DNA from 3 places in the Pseudomonas parafulva genome. Region 3 is predicted to be linked to each of the others. Evidence: riboswitches for the same ligand, from Rfam matches in the RefSeq annotation. Region 3 holds a riboswitch; each other region holds the start of a gene.
The links. Region 3 has a riboswitch for cobalamin ahead of cobW (cobalamin biosynthesis protein CobW). Riboswitches for the same ligand answer to the same signal wherever they lie in the genome.
Positions count from the first base shown of each region.

Region 1: another riboswitch for cobalamin. It lies ahead of cobO (cob(I)yrinic acid a,c-diamide adenosyltransferase); the one in region 3 lies ahead of cobW (cobalamin biosynthesis protein CobW).
Region 2: another riboswitch for cobalamin. It lies ahead of B2J77_RS10590 (CbtB domain-containing protein); the one in region 3 lies ahead of cobW (cobalamin biosynthesis protein CobW).

Region 1 covers NZ_CP019952.1:3,435,592-3,440,273, reverse strand. The annotation lists gene B2J77_RS15430 (C40 family peptidase) at 1-123, shown strand, start outside; gene B2J77_RS15425 (PQQ-dependent sugar dehydrogenase) at 130-1,446, opposite strand; cobalamin riboswitch at 1,600-1,820, shown strand; gene cobO (cob(I)yrinic acid a,c-diamide adenosyltransferase) at 1,940-2,551, shown strand; gene B2J77_RS15415 (cobyrinate a,c-diamide synthase) at 2,548-3,843, shown strand; gene bluB (5,6-dimethylbenzimidazole synthase) at 3,834-4,490, shown strand; gene cbiB (adenosylcobinamide-phosphate synthase CbiB) at 4,487-4,682, shown strand, end outside.
Region 2 covers NZ_CP019952.1:2,337,313-2,341,994, reverse strand. The annotation lists gene B2J77_RS10605 (alpha/beta fold hydrolase) at 9-929, opposite strand; gene B2J77_RS10600 (LysE family translocator) at 950-1,573, opposite strand; gene B2J77_RS10595 (GNAT family N-acetyltransferase) at 1,708-2,187, shown strand; cobalamin riboswitch at 2,242-2,465, shown strand; gene B2J77_RS10590 (CbtB domain-containing protein) at 2,553-2,744, shown strand; gene B2J77_RS10585 (CbtA family protein) at 2,754-3,446, shown strand; gene B2J77_RS10580 (cobalamin biosynthesis protein) at 3,443-3,829, shown strand; gene cobM (precorrin-4 C(11)-methyltransferase) at 3,864-4,610, shown strand; gene B2J77_RS10570 (DUF1272 domain-containing protein) at 4,674-4,682, shown strand, end outside.
Region 3 covers NZ_CP019952.1:2,227,092-2,231,773, reverse strand. The annotation lists gene cobN (cobaltochelatase subunit CobN) at 1-1,825, opposite strand, end outside; gene cobW (cobalamin biosynthesis protein CobW) at 1,829-2,896, opposite strand; cobalamin riboswitch at 2,996-3,209, opposite strand; gene B2J77_RS10060 (ATP-binding cassette domain-containing protein) at 3,500-4,682, shown strand, end outside.

The DNA.
Region 1 (4,682 bases), 1.2 Mb from region 3:
GTGCATGCGCCCCGCACCGGCGGTACGGTGCGGTTGGACTATCTGTCAAACAGCTACTGGGCCAAGGCCTACCTGCAGGCCAAGCGGGTCATCCCACAAGGGCACCTGGCCCAGAACCCCTGAGCCCGATCACCGAGCTTTGCTGACGCGCCAGATGGTATTGCCCACATCGTCAGCTACCAGCACGGCCCCGTGGCCATCCAGGGCAACCCCCACGGGGCGGCCCATGGCTTGGCCGCTTTCATTCAGGAACCCATCGAGCACGTCCATGGGCTTGCCCGACGGCTTTCCCGAGGCGTCGAAGGGTACGAATATCACCTTGTAGCCGCTGTGGGGCTTGCGGTTCCAGGACCCATGCTGGCCAATCAATGCACCTGCCCCAAAACGCGCCGGCAACACACCCGGCCCGGCGAAGGCCAACCCCAGTGAAGCGGTATGCGGCCCCACGGCGTAGTCGGGTACCTGTGCCTGGGCGACCTTGGCAGGGTCCTGGGGCTGCACGCGCTCATCCACGTGCTGGCCATAGTAGCTATAGGGCCAACCATAGAATCCACCTGCTTGTACCGAAGTGATGTAATCCGGTACCAGGTCGCTGCCGATTTCGTCACGTTCGTTGACTGCGGTCCAGAGCGCGCCACTGTGAGGCTCCCAGGCAAGCCCGTTGGGGTTGCGCAGGCCGGTGGCGAACAGGCGGTGCTTTCCGGTGCTGGGGTCGATCTCCCAGATCGCGGCGCGCCCCTGCTCCTGATCGAGGCCGTTTTCACCCACGTTGCTGTTCGAGCCCACGGTGACATAGAGGCGCCGTCCATCGGGGCTTGCGATGACATTCTTGGTCCAGTGGTGATTCAACGGGCCGGCTGGCAGTGAGGTGACCACCTCTGCCGGACCGGTTACTTGGCGTGCACCGGGCTGGTAGTGAAAACGCAGCAGTTTATCCGTATCGGCCACGTAAAAATCGGTGCCTACCAGCGCCATGCCAAAGGGTGAGTTCAGCCCGTCGGCAAAGGTATGGCGGATTTCCGCAACGCCGTCCTGGTCCGCGTCGCGCAACAGGGTAATGTGATCAGGGCTGGGCACGGCGGCCCCCGCGCGTGCCATGACCCGCTTCATGGCCCATCCGCGGATACCCTTGGCGTCTTCGGGTTTGGCAGGTGCGTTGGTTTCTGCCACCAGCACGTCGCCATTGGGCAGCACATAGAGCCAGCGCGGATGGTCGAGGTCACCGGCAAAGCGCGACACCTGCAACCCGGGTGCAGCCTGGGGCATGCGTCCGGCGGGCCAGCCGACGGCTGGCGCGATGTTCACGGTGGGTAGCAGGGTTTTGGCAGGGGAGGGCAGCTGCGGTGTGGGGCCGCTGCCGTCGGCCACCGTATAACGCGCCCTTTCGCCGCAGCCACTCAAACCCAGGCTTACAACAAGTACAACAGGCAGTGCCACGCGGTTCATGGTCGGCGTCCTCGGCAGGTTCTATTGATTCAGAGGGTAGGGAATGCCGCGGGTTCATTCGCACAGGCGGCAGGGGCTGCATCGGCGGCTCGGCGATCGCTGCTGTGCCGCCAGGCGAGCCGCGTCGATTGACGCTCCGGGTGCAACCCTCTAACCTTCGCGCGTGTTTCAGGTGCCCCGCCAGCCACGTCTGGCCAGGGTGAAACTGGGAAGTCGGTGAGCGCCCGCAGGGTGCGATTCCGGCGCTGCCCCCGCAACGGTAGGTGAGAGACGGCCGCGCAGGGCCACTGGGTACGATCCCCGGGAAGGCGCGCAGGTCAGGGCCAGTGGCCCGCTCATGAGCCCGGAGACCGGCCTGATACTGCCAACGGCATCACGGAGGGTGATGCGCGGTGCACTCTGGCTTTGGCCAATGCCCCTGCGCGCGCTCCGTTTGCCTGCCCATTCCCTGACACGGCGCTCGATCGTGGTGTCAGCCAGCGGAGAACTTCCCATGAGCGACGCCACCGAGCGCGACGAACGCCATCTGGCACGGATGCAGCGCAAGAAAGCGGTCATTGACGAGCGCATTGCCAACTCCCCTAACGAATGCGGCCTGCTGCTGGTGCTCACCGGCAATGGCAAGGGCAAGAGCAGCTCGGCCTTCGGCATGCTGGCCCGGGCCCTGGGCCACGGCATGCAGTGCGGCGTGGTGCAGTTCATCAAGGGCCGCAACAGCACCGGCGAAGAGCTGTTCTTCAGGCGCTTTCCCGAACAGGTGCGCTACCACGTGATGGGCGAGGGCTTCACGTGGGAGACGCAGGACCGCCAGCGTGACATTGCGGCGGCAGAAGCGGCGTGGGCCGTCTCCCGGCAACTGCTGCAGGATCCTGCGGTGCAGTTCGTGGTGCTCGACGAGCTCAACATCGCGCTCAAGCACGGCTACCTTGATCTGGACCAGGTGCTGTCGGACATCCAGGCCCGCCCTCCCATGCAGCACGTCATCGTCACCGGTCGCGCGGCCAAGCCTGAAATGGTCGAGCTGGCCGACACCGTGACCGAAATGGGTATGCTCAAGCACGCGTTCCAGGCCGGTATCCGTGCCCAGAAGGGCGTCGAGCTGTGAGCCAGGCCCGCCATTGCCCCGCCGTTCTGATTGCCGCACCGGCCTCTGGCCAAGGCAAGACCACGGTCACTGCCGCGCTGGCGCGCCTGCACCGGAATCTGGGCCGCAAGGTGCGGGTGTTCAAATGCGGGCCTGACTTTCTTGACCCCATGATTCTCGAACGTGCCAGCGGTGCACCCGTTCGCCAGCTCGACCTGTGGATGATCGGTGCCGAGGAGAGCCGCCGGCTGCTCTGGGAGGCGGCAGGTGAAGCCGACCTGATCCTCATCGAAGGGGTGATGGGGCTGTTCGACGGCACCCCTTCGAGTGCCGACCTGGCGCGTCACTTCGGTGTGCCGGTGCTGGCGGTGATTGATGGTACGGCCATGGCCCAGACCTTTGGCGCGCTGGCCCTGGGCCTGGCGCGTTATCAGCCGGACCTGCCGTTTGCCGGAGTGTTGGCCAACCGGGTGGGCAGCCTGCGTCATGCGCAACTGCTCGAAGGCAGCCTGACGGAGGGCCTGCGTTGGTATGGCGGCTTGTCCCGCGAGCGCGGCATCGAACTGCCCAGCCGTCACCTGGGGTTGGTGCAGGCCAGCGAGTTGAACGACCTGGACGCACGTCTGGACGCTGCTGCCCAAGCATTGGGCGCCAGCTGCGATGCCGCGTTGCCACCGGCCGTCACCTTCGAGCCGGCCGATCCGCTATCCGCCCAGGCTACCTTGGCGGGTGTACGTATCGGTGTAGCCCGCGACGAAGCCTTTGCCTTTCTCTATGGCGCCAACCTGGACCTGTTGCGCCGTCTAGGCGCACAGGTGCAGTTTTTCTCCCCCCTGCATGATGCGCAGCTGCCCGAAGTGGACAGCCTGTACCTGCCCGGCGGTTACCCCGAGTTGCACCACCATGCCCTGGCGCGCAATACCTCAATGTGCCAGGCCATCCGCGCCCATCACGCCCAAGGCAAGCCACTGCTGGCCGAATGCGGCGGCATGCTGTATCTGCTCGACGCGCTGACCGACGTGGCCGGGGACAGGGTCGAGTTGCTCGGGTTGCTGCCAGGTGAAGCGACCATGCAAAAGCGCCTGGCGGCCCTGGCCCTGCAAGCGGTCGAGCTGCCCGAGGGCACACTGCGCGGCCATACCTACCACCACTCCCTGACCAGCACTGCGCTCAAGCCGCTGGCACGTGGGTTGAGCCCCAACGGCGGGCGCGGCAACGAAGCCGTGTATCGGCTGGGCCGCTTGACCGCGTCCTACGTGCACTTCTACTTCCCCTCCAACCCGGAGGCGGCCGCAGCGCTGCTTTGCCCATGAGCGAGCATGCGTTCAGCGACCAGGAGCGTGCCGCGGTCTATCGCGCCATCGGCGAGCGGCGCGACATGCGCCATTTCGTTCAAGGCGAGGTGGCGCCGCAGGTCATGACACGGTTACTCAGCGCAGCCCACCAGGCACCGAGCGTGGGCTTGATGCAGCCATGGCGGTTCATCCGCATCACCGAGCGGGCCTTGCGTGGGCGCATCCAGGCACTGGTGGAGGCCGAGCGGGCGTTGACTGCACAGGCGCTGGGCGAGCGCTCGGACGAATTCATGAAGCTCAAGGTAGAGGGCATCAACGATTGCGCCGAACTGTGGGTCGCCGCCTTGATGGACAACCGTGAGCCCCACATTTTCGGGCGCCGCACGCTGCCTGAGATGGACTTGGCCTCGCTCGCCTGCGCCATCCAGAACCTCTGGCTGGCCGCCCGTGCCGAAGGGCTGGGCATGGGCTGGGTATCGCTGTTCGATCCCAAGGCGCTGGCAGCGTTGCTTGGCATGCCCAGCGGCGCCAAACCCGTGGCCGTGCTGTGCCTGGGGCCGGTGGCGGCATTCTACCCTGCACCCATGCTGGTCATGCAGAACTGGGCCGAAGAACGGCCGTTGCACCAGATGCTGTTTGAAAACCGTTGGGGAGAAGGCGCATGAGCGTGGCGTTGCTGACCGTGGCCGGTGTGGCCCTGGATGCATTGTTCGGCGAGCCCCGGCGGCGCCATCCGCTGGTTGCGTTCGGCAACATGGCCAGCAGCCTTGAGCGGCGCTTCAATGCCGGCGGGCGTGGTTGGCGCAGTCATGGTGTGAGCGCCTGGTTCCTGGCGGTGGTGCCCCTGACCTTGCTGG
Region 2 (4,682 bases), 110 kb from region 3:
GCATCGACTCACGGGCTAGCTACCTGGAACGGCCCAGCGTGTTCTATGGGTAGGACGCTGGATCGGAGGAAAGCCAGCACCTCCTGCGCCGCAGCCTCAGGATTTTCCTGCATGAAACAGTGTCCGCCAGCGACCTGCTGCGCACTGACATGAGGGTTGAGCGCTGCCAGCCGTATCGCCGAGGCCTGTACATAAGGGTAGGTCTGGCTGCCGTACACCACACGCGTCGGCACGCTGATACGCGCCAGGCTCGACCACAGGTGGGACGGATAGCTACTGAAAATGTCCACTTCGCGGCTTGGACGGCACTTGAGTATTACACCCCCTTCGCCTTCGGCGATCGCGTGCGCCACGTAGGCCTGCAATGCCGCGTCGGTCCAGCCTTTGAAAATGCCCCGCCCTTGCAAGGAAGTCATGGCTGAGGGGCGGTCCGGCCAGGTGCTGCGCCTGCCGGCCGTTTTGCGCGCCAGCGCATGGTGCCGATTCAACCCGAAGCAGGCGGCCAGCTTCATCGAAAACAGCATGCGCCGGCTGAAGATCACCGGGTCGAGTAGCACCGCGCGCTCGAACAGCTGCTGCTCATTGGCCAGCAGCAACCCGGTGAGCACTCCACCGAAGCTATGACCGATGGCAAGCCGGGGTACGTTGCCATACTCAGCCACGTGTGCGCTGAAGGCTTCGGCGGCCAGCGCGGCCGTGCGGTTCCAGCCACGGAATGGGCCGCCGTGGTCACTGTCCCCATGCCCCTGGACGTCGCTGAGCCAAAGATCGAAGTGCAGCCCCAGGTGCATCAGCAACGGTTGATAGGCCAGCGAGCAGAACCCGTTGCCGTGCAGAACGTGCAGCAGGGGTCGCCCTGTAGGCTCGCTGCGCCAGCCGCGCAGGGTGAACCCTTCGCTACAGTCGTGGGACCACGGTGTCAGTTGCATGATGGGCGCTGCCTTCTGCATCAAGGGTGAAACGCCGATTCTACAAACAGCAGCGGGTAGAGAGAAATGACCAGCAGTGCAGCCATCAGGACATTGAACAGCATCAGCCAGCGCGGGTTCTGCAGCAGACCGCGCAGCGCACTGCCGAACATGACCCATACCCCCACGCTGGGCAGGTTCACCAAAGCGAACAAGGCGGAGATGACCACCACGTTCGCGACGTAGCCTTGCGCCGGGGTATAGGTGGTTATTGCGCCGATGGCCATGACCCAGGCCTTCGGGTTGACCCATTGGAAAGCAGCCGCAGCCCAGAAGCCAATAGGCTTGGGCTCTGCCGCAGAAGCGGTGCCAACCGGCCCTGAGGTGGCGATTTTCCAAGCCAGGTAAAGCAGATAGCCCGCTCCGGCATAGCGCAGTACGGTGTAGAGCGCAGGCCAGGCCTTGAACACCTCTCCCAGGCCCAGGCCGACGGCAAGCACCATGACCATGAACCCTACGCTGACGCCCAGCGCATGTGGCACCGAGCGGCGCACACCGAAATTCACGCCCGAAGCCAATAGCATGGTGTTGTTGGGCCCAGGAGTGATGGAAGAAACGAATGCGAACAGGACGAAGGCGATCAGCAGGTCGAGCGAGGCGAGCATGACGGGTATTCCACTGGGTTCAGGAAAGGGTTCACACTAGCCCAGTGCACGCTTCACCCTTGCAGTACAGATACAGAGAATTTTGCAGATACACATAGCTGTACCACTCGCAGCCGATAAAGGATAAGCGTTCGATGAGTCTTGTAATTCGCCCTGCCCTACGCACTGACGCCCAACAGATTCTGGATTTCATTACCGAATTGGCCGAGTACGAGCGCGCCCGCGACGAAGTGCTGGCCACTCCCCAGGACATCGAGCGCAGCCTGTTCGACGCAGGCAGCACCGTTCATTGCCTGATGGCCGAACGTGAGGGCCGTGCGATTGGTTTTGCCATTTACTTCTACAGTTACTCGACCTGGCTTGGGCGCAATGGCATCTACCTGGAAGACCTCTACATCACCCCAAACGACCGTGGCGATGGCGCCGGACGTCAGTTGCTCAGGCACATTGCCAAGCAGGCGGTTGCCCAAGGCTGCGGCCGTCTGGAATGGAGTGTGCTGGATTGGAACGAGCCGGCCATTGGGTTTTATGACGCACTAGGGGCGCAACCGCAGAACGAGTGGCTACGGTATCGGCTCGATGGCGAGCGGCTAATCGCCTTCGCTCAGCAATGATCGAGCGCTTACCCGCCTCGCCTGTGCATTTGACGCAGCGCAGCGCTCGTGCTTCTCTATCGCATTGCGTCAGGTGCCCCAAGAGGGTGAAACGGGAAATCGGTGCGTCGCAGGCCTGTCAGGCAGGCTTTGACTATTCCGGTGCTGCCCCCGCAACGGTAAGCGAGTGAGGCGTCTTTACCACTGTGCCAGGAGATTCGGCATGGGAAGGTGACGCTGCCCAGGAGATACACTCCTCCTCGCAAGCCCGGAGACCGGCCTGGCGTCCATCAACACCCCGCGGTGGGCGGGCGCTGTCGCATTCCTGCAGGTATCGCCTGCAGCTGCCGCGCCTGCCCGTCCCCAACACGCAGAGGAAGGCGCCAATGCCCGTCACAACCCGTCCGCACGTTACCAGTATCGTTGCCCCCGTATCTCTCAGCCAACGCATTGTCGTCGCTGTGAGCGCCAGCCTGCTGGGCTTGTGCCTGGTCTACTTTGCCGGCTTCTCGCACATCGAAGCTGTTCACAACGCTGCGCATGACACCCGTCACAGCGCCGCCTTCCCCTGCCACTGAGTGCCACCCATGATCACGCACATTGCCCGTACGGCGGGCTTCAGCGGACTGCTGGCGGCACTGCTGCTGACCGTGCTGCAAAGTTTGTGGGTCAGCCCGCTGATCCTGGAAGCGGAGACATACGAGGCATCGGCCCCGGCACATGCCCATGCCCATGCCCAAGATACCGAGGCTGCCCATGAGCACAGTGACGAGGCCTGGTCACCCGAAGAGGGTTGGCAGCGCACGCTCTCGACCACCGGCGGCAACCTGGTCGTGGCGGTGGGGTTCGCTTTGATACTGGCTGGCTTGTACAGCCTGCGCCAACCGCGCACCACGGCCAGTGGTGCTGCCTGGGGCCTGGCCGGTTTCGCCGTGTTCTGCCTGGCGCCCACGCTCGGGCTGCCGCCGGAGCTGCCGGGCACCGCTGCGGCGGACTTGGCGCAACGCCAGGTCTGGTGGGCTGGCGCCGCGGGTGCCACGGCCGTGGGCCTGGCACTGCTGGTATTTGCCCGCCACTGGGCCTTGAAGGGGGTGGGCGTCATTGTCCTGCTGCTGCCGCACGTGATGGGTGCTCCTCAGCCTGAAGTGCACCAGAGTTTGGCTCCAGCGGCGCTGGAGACTCAGTTCCAGCTGGCGTCCTGGCTCACCAATGCAGCATTCTGGCTTGCCCTTGGCCTGATCAGCGCAGCGCTGTATCGCCGCTTCAGCCGACCAGAGTGAAGCCGTTCTACGTAGGGTTTGGCTGCCGCAGGGGTTGCCCGATGGACAGCTTGTTGACCTTGCTCGAACAAGGCCTCGCCCAGCGAGGCCTGGACCCTGCGCACCTTCACGGTATCGCCAGCATCGATCTCAAGGCGCACGAGCCAGGGCTGCATGCACTGGCCAGCCACCTGGCGCTGCCCTTGGTGTTCTACCCTGCACCGCACTTGAATCGCTTCGAAACGCATCTGAGCCATCGCTCAGCCGTCGCCTATGCGCACAGCGGGTGCTGGGGCGTGGCAGAGAGTGCAGCGCTGGCCATGGCTGACCAGTACAATGGCGACCCGCAACTGCTGGTCACGCGTCGAACGCTGGGCCCTGCGACCCTGGCCATCGCTCACTGATCCCGCTCACCCTTGTCAATCATTCAGGAATACCATGACGGTTTACTTCATCGGCGCCGGCCCCGGCGACCCCGAGCTGATCACGGTCAAGGGGCAGCGCCTGATTCGCACCTGCCCTGTCATCATCTATGCCGGCTCTCTGGTCCCCCTTGCCGTTCTGGAAGGCCACTGCGCCGATACCCTGATCAACAGCGCAGAGCTGCACCTCGAGCAGATCATCGATGCCATCGAGTGCGCCCATGCGCAGGGCAAGGATGTCGCGCGTGTGCACAGCGGTGATCCGAGCCTTTATGGCGCCATCGGTGAACAGATCCGCCATCTGCAGCGTCTTGGCATCGACTATCAGATTGTGCCAGGCGTCACCGCCGTGGCTGCCAGCGCCGCGTTACTGGGATGCGAACTGACCTTGCCCGACGTCGCCCAGAGCGTGATCCTGACCCGCTTCGCAGACAGCTCGCCCATGCCAGCCGGCGAGCAGCTGGAGGCGCTTGCGCGCCATGGCACGACGCTAGCCATTCACCTGGGGGTCAAGCACCTGGCACGCATCGTCGAACAGCTACTGCCTCACTACGGTGGCGACTGCCCCGTTGCCGTGGTCTACCGCGCCACTTGGCCGGACCAGAATTGGGTGCGAGGCACACTGGACGACATCGTCGAGCGCGCCACTGTCAAAGGTTATCGCCGCACCGCGTTGATTCTGGTGGGCCGAGTACTGGGCGACACGCCATTCGCCGAATCGGCCCTTTACCGTGCGGGGCATGCGCACCTTTACCGCGTCTAGCTTGCCAGCCAGTTCCGGTCCGGAACACACTGCGTGCAGACAGTCCCGACAGGAATCACGCTTATGCTGGAA
Region 3 (4,682 bases):
GCATCAGGTGATCGATGATCACGGCTTGCGTGCGTCGCTTGGCCTGCGCGCCCTCACCTGGGTCGTTGACGATGAACGGATAGATGTTGGGCAGCGGCCCGAGCAGCGCATCCGGCCAGCACGTATCGGACAGCCCTACCCCCTTGCCCGGGAGCCATTCCAGGTTGCCGTGCTTGCCGACATGGATGACAGCGTCGGCCGCATACACATGCCTCAGCCAGAAATAGAACGCCAGGTAGCCATGGGGTGGCACCAGGTCCGGATCGTGATAAACGGCGCTGGGGTCTACCTGATAGCCGCGAGCAGGCTGGATGCCGACGAAGGTCATCCCCATGCGCACCCCTGCCACCATCAAACGGCCCTGGCGGAACATCGGGTCCTGCTCCGGTGGCCCCCAGCGCTCCAGTACCGCCTGGCGGTTGGCGTCCGGCAGGCGGTCGAATGCCGCCTGGTAATCGACCAGGCTCATGCTCTGGGCACAGGGCCGCTGGTCGATCTGGTCGAGGTCGTTGGTCACACCGCCCAGCAATTGATGGATCAACTGGGTACCGCTCTCGGGCAGCTCGCTGACCGGATAGCCTTCAGTGCGCAGCGCACGCAAGATATTGAGCGCCGCAGCCGGCGTGTCCAGGCCCACGCCATTGCCGATGCGCCCATCGCGCGTGGGGTAGTTTGCCAGGATCAACGCCACGCGCTTGTGCGCATTGGGCTGGCGCGCCAGGGTCACCCAGCGCCGTGCCAGCTCGGCCACAAAATCCATGCGCTCGGGGTGGGCGCGGTAGCACACCACATCCGATTGGCTGCGTTCGCTGTGCCAGGCCATGTCCTTGAAGCTGACCGGCCGGGTGATGATGCGGCCGTCCAGTTCCGGTAGCACGATGTGCATGGCCAGGTCACGTGCGCCGAGGCCCTGCTCGCTGGCCTCCCAACCCGGTTGGTTGTCCTGCGCGCAAATGGCCTGCAACACGGGTATGTCTCGTCTTAGGGGGCGCAGGTTAGGACGCTCCGGGCTGGACAGGGCGAAACCCGTGGTGTTGAGCACAACCTCGGCGCCGACCATGTCGAGCCATGCTTCGACCTGTTCCAGGCAGGCGCTTTCCTTCAGGCTGGCCACCGCAATCGGCAACGGGTTCAAACCTGCTGCCTGCAGGCGCTGGCAGAACACATCGATGAAAGCCGTGTTCGCTGCTTGCAGGTGCGAGCGATAGAACAGTATCGGCGCCACCGGATGATCGGCATGCCAGTGCGGGTACCAGTCCTCCAGCGCCCCACTGCCCACCTGAGGGTGGTAAACCGTCGTGCGAAGCAACGCCCGCGGCTCGGCCCAGGGATAGTCACGGTCCAGCCACTGACTGGCAAGGTAGTAGAACAGATTGAGTGCGTTGGCCTTGCCACCCTGGCGAAGGTAGTGCCACAACTGCTCGGCTTGCGCCCCCTGCACGGACCCAAGCCCGGTCAGTTCCGGGTCGGGACGGTCGTCGCCGGGCACCAGAATCACGTGCACGCCGCGCTCGGCGAGCGTAACCAACTGTTCCACACCGTAGCGCCAGTACCCCACGCCGCCGTGCAGCGACACCAGGATGACCTTGGCGTGCTGCAAGACCTGATCGACATAAAGGTCGACCGAAGCGTGGTTCTGCACCTGCATGGGGTTGGCCAGGCGCAAGCTGGGATAGTCGCCGGGCAGCTGCTCGGCGCTGTCGGCGAGCAAGGCCAGGTGCGAATCCCCGCTGCAGAGGATGACCAGTTCGGCTGGCGTCTGGCCGAGGTCGGCAATGCTGTCGTCGGGCACGAAGCCGCCGGGCTGGGTCCGCAGCAGGTGCATGGGTCAGGCGCCCAGAGCGTGGCGCAGACGCGCTTCGAGCTGGGCGGGGTCAAGGTCCTGACCGATCAGCACCAGGCGCGTGACGCGCGGCTCTTCGGCGCGCCAGGCGCGGTCGAAGTGCTTGTCGAAGCGCGTACCTACCCCCTGGATGAGCAAGCGCATCGGCTTGCCAGCGATGGCGGCGAAGCCTTTGACGCGCAGGATGCCGTACTCGACCACCAGTTGGTTGAGCGCCTCGATCAGCACCCGCTCATCGGATTCGGGGAGGTCGATGGAGATGGAATCGAAGGCATCATGGTCATGGTCGTCATGGTCATCGCCGTCGTGATGGGCATCGTGGTGGGTCGGGCGGGCGTCGATGTGCTGCTCGGACTCGGCGCCCAGGCCCAGCAACACCTCCAGCGGCAACTTGCCACTGCTGGCTTCGATGACTTTGACAGCCGCTGGCAGCTCTTCGGCGACCTCGGCACGCACCTTGGCCAGGCCATCGGCATCGATCAGGTCGGCTTTGTTCAACACAACCAGGTCGGCGCTGGCCAGTTGGTCAGCGAACAGCTCGTGCAGGGGGGACTCGTGGTCCAGGTTCGGGTCCAGCTTGCGCTGGGCGTCGACCTGGTCCGGGTAGGCGGCGAAAGTGCCTGCGGCAACGGCGGGGCTGTCGACCACGGTGATCACCGCATCGACGGTGCAGGCGGTGCGGATCTCAGGCCATTGGAAGGCTTGTACCAGCGGCTTGGGCAACGCCAGGCCGCTGGTTTCGATCAGGATATGGTCCAGGTCGCCGCGGCGCGCCACCAGTTCGCGCATCACCGGGAAGAACTCTTCCTGGACGGTGCAGCACAGGCAACCGTTGGCCAGTTCGTACACCCGGCCATTGGCCTCTTCCTCGGTGCAGCCGATGCTGCACTGCTTGAGGATGTCGCCATCAATGCCCAGCTCGCCGAATTCGTTGACGATCACGGCGATGCGCCGACCCTGTGCGTTGTCGAGCATGTGGCGCAACAGGGTAGTCTTGCCCGAGCCCAGGAAGCCGGTGACGATGGTAACGGGGAGCTTGGCCAGTGTTTTCATGTTGCAGTGCCCTTGGCAGAATGGCGCGGGCATGCAGGACGAGCGCCGCCGACCAGACAGGCCAGGCATGTTCGCCACCGGATCACCCCGCCCGGTTTAAAGTCGAAAACGTTGCGAGGCAGGTCTCCTGGCTTGCACCTGCGCCAGGCACGGTCATCAGGACCGGGCTTGGGGGAAGACGCCTTCCCGCGCTTGGCGCAGTGGCAGTGTCGACCCATCAATGGTGCCTACAGTTGCGGGGGCAGCCGCGGCTTGAACCGCGTTCCCGTCTTAGCTCCGGCCTGGCCGGAGAACCTCGAACGGCCAAGGCTACGCAGTGGCTGTCGGGTGGTCAACCGTTGTCGAGGCTGTGGGGACCCGCACTGCTGCCAGACGGCGACCTTCGTCCCGCCCTCGCCCTCGCCACCCACGAATAAAGTGCAAGGCAGTACCCTTTCTCTTCATCGCCTGCCCGCTTTACGCGCTGACCATCCTCCTCTACCCTTCCCACTTCCCCTTCATGAGGTATTCGTCCAATGCGCCATTGATGCCGCCGTCTGCTTGACGGCCAGTCTTCACTTTCCGGTCGCCACCGGAAATGTCGCGGCATTTGTGGAGTTGCACATGACGACTACGTCTATCCTGACGCTGGACAGCGTCACCCTGGTCTTGCCAGATGGCAGGCCACTGTTCACCGATCTCACCCAGACCTTCGACACTACCCGGACCGGCCTGGTAGGCCGCAACGGCGTGGGCAAGACCCTGCTTGGCCAACTGCTCGCTGGCCGGCGTTCACCCAGCAGCGGCACGTGCCAGCGCTTGGGCCGTGTCCATCTTGTCGATCAACAGGTGATCGACACCAGCAAGACCGTGGCCGATCTGGCCCAGATGGGGCCCTTGATCGCAGCGCTCGAACGGATCGCACTCGGCAGCGTGGAGGCGGCTGACTTCGACACCGTCGGCGAGCGCTGGGATGCGCCCGAGCGCCTGCGCGCCCAGCTGCACCGCCATGGCCTGGGCCACCTGGACCTGCAACGCCCTGTCCATACCCTGAGCGGCGGGCAGGCCATGGGCGTGGCGCTGATTGGCGCCTGGTTGAGCGAGGCCGACTTTCTCATACTCGATGAACCTACCAACCACCTGGACGACCACGGTCGCACGCAGTGGCTGGCGATGATGCAAACCTGGAACCGCGGCTTGCTCGTGATAAGCCATGACCGTTCTCTACTCGAGCACATGGACTGTATCCTCGAACTGTCAAGCCTGGGCCTGAAAGCCTATGGCGGCAACTTCAGCCACTATCAGGCACGAAAGCGCTGCGAGACCACGCAAGCTGTGCAGCAGTTGGCACACCTCAAGCGCTCCCAGCAGCAGCAAGCCAGAGCCCAGCTACAGCAACGCCAGGCACTGGACAAAGCCCAGGCCCGGGCGGGGCGCAAGGCCAAGGGCGTGAACCAAGCCAAGATCCTGCTCGATCACCAGCAGCAAGGCGGCCAGGCGACGCTTGGCAAGCAGCGCCGACGCCATCGGGCGGCCGGGCAACAGCTGATCGACAGGGTGCGGGACGCTGCGCAAGCGGTCGAAAGAGCCTGCGAAATTACCGTGCACACGCCAACGCTTGAGCCCAATGTCCAGCGGCAGGTGGTACTGCTGCAAGCCTTGCGCCTGCCGCATGGCACACAAGTACCCATCGACCTCAGCCTGCGCCAGGGCCAACGTTGTGCCCTGACGGGCGTCAATGGCAGCGGCAAGAGCACACTGCTGAAAATGATCGCCGGCCAGTTGCCAGCGCCTGCAGGCCACCTCA